One region of the Streptomyces sp. NPDC004284 genome, then DNA from elsewhere that is predicted to be linked to it. Evidence: riboswitches for the same ligand, from Rfam matches in the RefSeq annotation. Region 1 holds a riboswitch; the other holds the start of a gene.
What was found. Region 1 has a riboswitch for ZMP and ZTP ahead of glyA (serine hydroxymethyltransferase). Riboswitches for the same ligand answer to the same signal wherever they lie in the genome.

Region 1 (3,398 bases):
GGCGGTCGAGCAGCAGCTTCGCGGCGGCCGGGTCGTGGTACCAGCCGTCGTCGATGGTGAGGAAGACGACCGGGTCGGTGGTCTCCACGCGGGAGACCACCGGGACGGGCTCGGGCCAGGCCGCCTCGGCGGCGTGCGCGGGTCCGGCGACCGCGCCGAGGAGCGCGAGCGGGACGAGGGCGGCGAGCGCGGCACGCACGGCGTGACGCAGACGGAGTCTCGGCATGGCCGCATCATTGGCCTAGACCAAGTCCGGTGTCAATGCGCCGAGTTGAGCGCACGCCACCCTCTTCGGACGGACTCCGTCAGTCCGACAGAACCCCCCTCAGCTGCTCCAGGCCCCAGTCCAGGTCCTCCTTCGAGATGACCAGCGGCGGAGCGATCCGGATCGTCGACCCGTGCGTGTCCTTCACCAGGACCCCGCGCCCCATCAGCTTCTCCGAGATCTTCCGGCCCGTCCCCTTCGACGGCACGATGTCCACGCCCGCCCACAGCCCGCGCCCGCGCACCGCCTCCACCGCGCCTCCGCCCACGAGCAGCCCCAGCTCCGCGTGGAGGTGCTCGCCCAGCTCCGCCGCCCGCTCCTGGAACTCGCCCGTCCGCAGCATCGCGATCACCTCCAGGGCCACCGCGCAGGCCAGCGGGTTCCCGCCGAACGTCGACCCGTGCTCACCCGGCCGGAACACCCCGAGGACGTCGCGGTCGGCCACCACCGCCGACACCGGCACCACCCCGCCGCCCAGCGCCTTCCCCAGGATGTACACATCGGGCACCACGCCCTCGTGCTCGCACGCGAACGTCCGCCCCGTCCGGCCCAGGCCCGACTGGATCTCGTCCGCCATGAACAGCACGTTCCGCCGGCGGGTCAGCTCCCGCACCCCCGCCAGATAGCCGGCCGGCGGGACCAGGACCCCCGCCTCGCCCTGGATCGGTTCGAGCAGCACCGCCACCGTGTTCTCGGTGACCGCCGCCTCCATCGCGGTCAGGTCCCCGTACGGCACGATCTCGAACCCCGGTGTGTACGGCCCGAAGTGGTCCCGCGCCTCGTGGTCCGTCGAGAAGCTCACGATCGTCGTCGTCCGGCCGTGGAAGTTGTTCGCCGCGACCACGATCTTCGCGTGCCCGTCCGGCACGCCCTTCACCTCGTACCCCCACTTCCGGGCGGTCTTCACGGCCGTCTCGACCGCCTCCGCCCCCGTGTTCATCGGCAGCACCGCCTCCTTGCCGCACAGCTCCGCGAGCTGCGCGCAGAACTCGGCGAAGCGGTCGTGGTGGAAGGCGCGCGAGGTCAGCGTCACCCGCTCCAGCTGCGCCTTCGCGGCGTCGATCAGACGCCGGTTGCCGTGCCCGAAGTTGAGCGCCGAGTACCCGGCGAGCATGTCGAGGTAGCGGCGGCCCTCGACATCGGTCATCCACGCGCCGTCCGCCGAGGCGACGACGACCGGAAGGGGGTGGTAGTTGTGAGCGCTGTGCGCGTCGGCGGAAGCGATCGCGTCTTCTGTCCTCGACACGGGATCTCCGTTCGTCCTGCGGCTCAGGGGTGACCCAGGGGCTGTGGCCCCTTTCTTATCGTCGCTCGCATGCCGGACCGGGAAACCTCGGCGACGGCGCGCCCGCTAGTCTGGAAACACGCACGGCGACTGGCGTACGGGGAAGAGACCCCGGGGGAGCCGCGCGCGCTCCCTTACACGAGGTGCCGCTCGCCTGGGCATCACGGGCCCCTGGTCCCGTGCACACCTCAGTCCCGGGACCGTCCGCCGCACGCCCGGAGGAACGACATGACCACGTCCCCGCAGCACCCCGCGCTCGCCGCCGCCGACCCCGAGCTCGCCGCCCTCGTCGGCGCCGAGGAACGGCTCCAGGCCGAGACCCTGCGCCTCATCCCCAGCGAGAACTACGTCTCCGCCGCCGTCCTCGAAGCCTCCGGCACCGTCCTCCAGAACAAGTACAGCGAGGGCTACCCCGGCCGCCGCTACTACGAGGGCCAGCAGAACATCGACCAGGTCGAGACCCTCGCGATCGAGCGCGCCAAGGCCCTCTTCGGCGTCGACCACGCCAACGTCCAGCCGTACTCCGGCTCCCCGGCCAACCTCGCCGTCTACCTCGCCTTCGCGCGGCCCGGCGACACCGTCATGGGCATGGCCCTGCCCATGGGCGGCCACCTCACCCACGGCTGGGGCGTCTCCGCCACCGGCACCTGGTTCCACGGCGTCCAGTACGGCGTCCGCCAGGACACGGGTCTGATCGACTTCGACCAGGTCCGCGAGCTCGCCCTCAAGGAACGCCCGAAGATCATCTTCTGCGGCGGCACCGCGCTGCCCCGCACCATCGACTTCGCCGCCTTCGGCGAGATCGCCCGCGAGTCCGGCGCCGTCCTCGTCGCCGACGTCGCCCACATCGCCGGCCTCATCGCGGGCGGCGCGCACCCCTCCCCGGTCGGGCACGTCGACGTCATCTCCACGACCACCCACAAGACCCTCCGCGGCCCCCGTGGCGCCATGCTCATGTCCACCGAGGAGCACGCCAAGGCCCTCGACAAGGCCGTCTTCCCCGGCCTCCAGGGCGGCCCGCACAACCAGACCACCGCCGCCATCGCCGTCGCCCTCCGCGAGGCCTCCCAGCCCTCCTTCCGCGACTACGCCCACGCCGTCGTCGCCAACGCCCGGGCCCTCGCCGAGGCCCTCCTCGCCCGCGGCTTCGACCTGGTCTCCGGCGGCACCGACAACCACCTGATCCTGATCGACCTCACGCCCAAGCAGGTCCCGGGCAAGATCGCGGCGAAGGCCCTCGACCGGGCCGGGATCGTCGTGAACTACAACACCGTCCCCTACGACCCCCGGAAGCCCTTCGACCCCTCCGGCATCCGCATCGGCACCCCCTCCCTCACCTCCCGCGGCCTGGGGGTCGCACACATGCCGCAGGTCGCCGAGTGGATCGACCGTGCCGTCACCGCCGCCGGAACCGGCGACGAGGACGCCCTCCACGCCGTCCGTGCCGAGGTCGCCGACCTGATGGCGGCGTTCCCCGCCCCGGGCCTCCCGGTGTAGCGCGACTCCGGCCCACGCCTGCCGCCCGGACGGCAGGCGTGGCCCGGGACGCCCTCGGCCCCCAGCCCTCGGCCCTCAGCCCTCGGCCCCAGCCCTCGGCCCCCAGCCCTCGGCCCCCAGCCCTCGGCCCCCAGCCCTCGGCCCTCAGCCCTTGGCTCTCGGCGACGGCCGATTCCCGGCCCGGGCCGACCGGCTCCCGAAGAACGCCCTCGGCCCGCGCCCGTACGTCCGCCGCCGGTTCCCCCTCCGAGCGCTTCGAGCACTTCGAGCACTTCGAGTGCTTCGCGTGCGATGTGTGTTTCTCGTCTCACGGGCCGCGATGCCACGTCCGGTACCGGGGCCGGCACCTGA
Region 2 (3,398 bases), on a different contig from region 1:
GCCTTGCGGCGGAGCGGTTCGCGGCAGAGCAGCGTGGCCGCCTCGCGCACCGCCTCATCGGCGGCGAAGGTGCCGACCAGGCGGGGCCGGGCGACGAGTTCGGCGCGGTGCGGCGTGTCGCAGCCGCGCCGGAGGGCGGTGCCCGGCGCGTCGCGGTCGATGTCGAAGCAGTCGCCGACGCGCAGCGCGTCGAAGGGGACGGACCGCTCGGGGAGCCGGTCGCCCTCCGGACGTCCGGAGGGGGTGGCGCCGGCCGAGCGACCGGTGTGCACGGGGGCGGTGCTCCCCTGGGGCCGCCCCGTACGGCCCTCGGGCGCGGTGCTCGTCGGCGTGCCGCCCGTGGTCGTGGTGTCCGTCGGCGTTCCCGCGCCCGGCGTGTCGGCCGTCCCGGCTCCGGTCGTCGGAGCGGGGACGGCCGGTCCCGTACCGCTGGTGACGACCGGGGACGGCACGCCGACCGGGTCCCCGCCCGACCGTCCGTCCGCGAGTCCACCGCCCTCCGCTCCGCCCTGGGCGGTCAGGAAGGCACCGGCCACCAGGGCGGCCGTCATCAGCGGAACGAGCGGCACGCCGAACCAGCGGGCGCGCCGCGCCGCCGGTCCGGGCCGGGGCGCGCCGAGACGCACGAAGCGGGCCGACCAGGCGGACTCGACGCCGGGCACATCGGGCGCGTCGAGCACGTCGGGCTCGACCGCGAGGGATTCGACCGGCCGGGACCGGATCGCGCCGACGGCACCCGGGCTCGGGTTCAGGCCCGGACTCCTCGCCGGGCCCGGGCCCGGCGAGGAGTCCGCACCGGTGGGACCGGACACTCCGGATACTCCAGGCGTGTCAGGCTTGTCGGACGCGCCCGGGCGGTCCGGATCGGGCGGAGGAGTGACGGTCGGCGGGTGGGGCACAGGGACCAGGTTCACCGCTCGGCGGCGGCGCGGCCAGCGATTATCGGCCACCGGACACGACCTGTACAGAATCGTGACGATCGCAGGCCGCGCACTCCCCCGCCACGATCCCTCGCCCCGTCACCGCCGCCGCCCCGTCACAGCTGCCTACAGGCCGAGCTGACGCTCCGCGCCCTCGACCGTCTGGGCGAGGAGCACGGCGATGGTCATGGGGCCGACACCGCCGGGGACGGGGGTGATGAGGGAGGCGCGCTCGGCGGCCGACGCGAAGTCGACGTCGCCGATGTTGCCCGGGTTGTAGCCCGCGTCGATGACGACGGCGCCCGGCTTGATGTCCTCGCCCTTGATGAAGTTCGGCTTGCCGACGGCGGCGACGAGGATGTCGGCCTCGCGGACGACCGAGGAGAGGTCCTCGGTACGGGAGTGACAGTAGGTGACGGTGGCGTCGCGGCCGAGGAGCAGCAGGCCGGCCGGCTTGCCCAGGATCGCACTGCGGCCGACGACGACCGCGCGCTTGCCGCTGAGTTCGACGTCGTACGCGTCGAGGAGGCGCATGATGCCGCCGGGCGTGCAGGAGACGAAGCCGGGCAGCCCGAAGCCCATGGCGGCGAAGGAGGCCATGGTGACGCCGTCGACGTCCTTCTCGGGGGCGATGGCCTCGAAGGCGGCGCGCTCGTCGATGTGCGGGCCGACCGGGTGCTGGAGCAGGATGCCGTGGACCTCGGGGTCCTCGGACAGGGCGGTGATGGCCGCGACGAGCTCCTCCGTGGTCGTCTCGGCGGGCAGCTCGACGTGCTTGGAGCGGATTCCGGCCTTCGCGCAGCGGTTCTGCTTCATCTTCACGTACGTGACGGAGGCCGGGTCCGCGCCGACCAGGACGGTCGCGAGGCAGGGGGTGACGCCGGTGCGGCGGGTGATCTCGGCGGCGCGGGCGGCGGTCTCCTCGACCGTGCGGCGAGCGAGGGCCGTACCGTCCATGAGGGTGGCGGTGCTGGTGGACATGGCAACTCCTGGGCGTCGTCTCTGACCGGTTTCTCGCCCAGGCGCACGGCATCGGCACGGTCGCGCCGTCGGGCGCGCTCCGCCGGGCCGCTCCCCGGTGGTGATCCACCTCAAGCGCCAGTCACGGCCCGGGCCCCACTCTACGTGAGGGGTCGGGGGCCGGTCCCGGACAGGGTGCATATGCCGGGATGCGGGGGAGCTTGTCGGTGGCCTCCGGGCGCACCACGATGAGCGCGACGGGCCGGGACGACCTCGACGAGGAGGCCGAGTTGAGCGATGCGCGGGTGGCCGCGGAGCCAAGGGCGGAGCGGGATCCGGCGGCGGGAGCCGATCCTCACGTGGAGACGACGGGCCTGGGCGCGGGAGGCGATCCGCGCACCGGGCCGGCCCGTCCGCTGGTGGCCGCGTCGTGGCGCCGGTCGGTACGCGCGCGCGTGAGCCCCGACGGGACGGCGCGGGTGGAACTGGACGAGGACGAGCTCGCCGCGTACCGGGAGGCCCATCCCCTCGCCGCGGCGATGCCGGTGATCCGGGAGCTGATGGGGGCGTACGCGACGGACGGGGAGCACCTCCTCGCGGTCTGCGACGCCGCCGGGCGGATGCTGTGGGTCGAGGGGCATCCGGGCACCCTGCGCAAGGCCCGGGCGATGAACTTCGTGGCCGGGGCCCGCTGGTCGGAGGCGGCAGCGGGTACGAACGCGCCGGGTACGGCCCTGGCCGTCGACCGTCCCGTCCAGGTGGTCTCCGCCGAGCACTTCCGGCGTCCGGTGCGGGCGTGGACCTGCGCCGCGGCGCCCGTGCACGATCCGCACAGCGGGCGGGTGCTGGGCGCGGTCGACGTCACCGGCGGGGAACGGCTCGCGCACCCGCACAGCCTCGGCTTCGTCCAGGCGGTGGCACGGGCTGCCGAGTCCCAACTGGCGCTGCTCGGGCCGGCGCCGGAGCCGGGGCGGCCGAGGCTGTCGGCGCTGGGCCGGGACGAGGCGCTGCTCTCGGTGGGCGGGCGGCGGCTGCGGCTGAGCCGTCGCCACAGCGAGATCCTGGTGATCCTCGCGCACCGCCCGGAGGGCGTCGGCGGCGACGAGCTCCTGACCCTCCTGTACGAGGACGAGTCGGTCACCCCGGTGACGCTGCGGGCGGAGCTGTCGCGGCTGCGCGCGCTGCTGGGCCCGGACGTGCTGCGGTCGCGCCCGTACCGGCTCGCCGGGGTGGTGGACGCGGACTTCGCGACGGTCGACAGACGACTGGCCTCGGGGGCCGTCGCGGCGGCGGCCGGGGAGTACGCGGGTCCGCTGCTGCCCGCGTCGACCGCGCCCGGGGTCGTACGGCTGCGGGAGCGGCTGGCGGGCCGGCTGCGGGCCGCGCTGGTGGACCGGCGCGATCCGGGGCTGCTCGCGGACTGGGCGTACAGCGCGTGGGGCGAGGACGACGTGGTGGTCTGGCGGGCGCTGTGCGCGGCCGTACCGGCGCCGCAACTCCCTCCCGTACGGGCGAGGC

Region 2: another riboswitch for ZMP and ZTP. It lies ahead of ACFYUS_RS36325 (bifunctional 5,10-methylenetetrahydrofolate dehydrogenase/5,10-methenyltetrahydrofolate cyclohydrolase); the one in region 1 lies ahead of glyA (serine hydroxymethyltransferase).

The regions. Positions count from the first base shown of each region.
Region 1 covers NZ_JBIAMJ010000001.1:217,270-220,667, forward strand. Annotated here, with positions in the region: gene ACFYUS_RS01030 (polysaccharide deacetylase family protein) at 1-226, opposite strand, end outside; gene rocD (ornithine--oxo-acid transaminase) at 306-1,511, opposite strand; ZMP/ZTP riboswitch at 1,627-1,717, shown strand; gene glyA (serine hydroxymethyltransferase) at 1,779-3,047, shown strand.
Region 2 covers NZ_JBIAMJ010000023.1:93,012-96,409, forward strand. Annotated here, with positions in the region: gene ACFYUS_RS36320 (hypothetical protein) at 1-812, opposite strand, end outside; gene ACFYUS_RS36325 (bifunctional 5,10-methylenetetrahydrofolate dehydrogenase/5,10-methenyltetrahydrofolate cyclohydrolase) at 1,047-1,901, opposite strand; ZMP/ZTP riboswitch at 1,930-2,036, opposite strand; gene ACFYUS_RS36330 (GAF domain-containing protein) at 2,171-3,398, shown strand, end outside.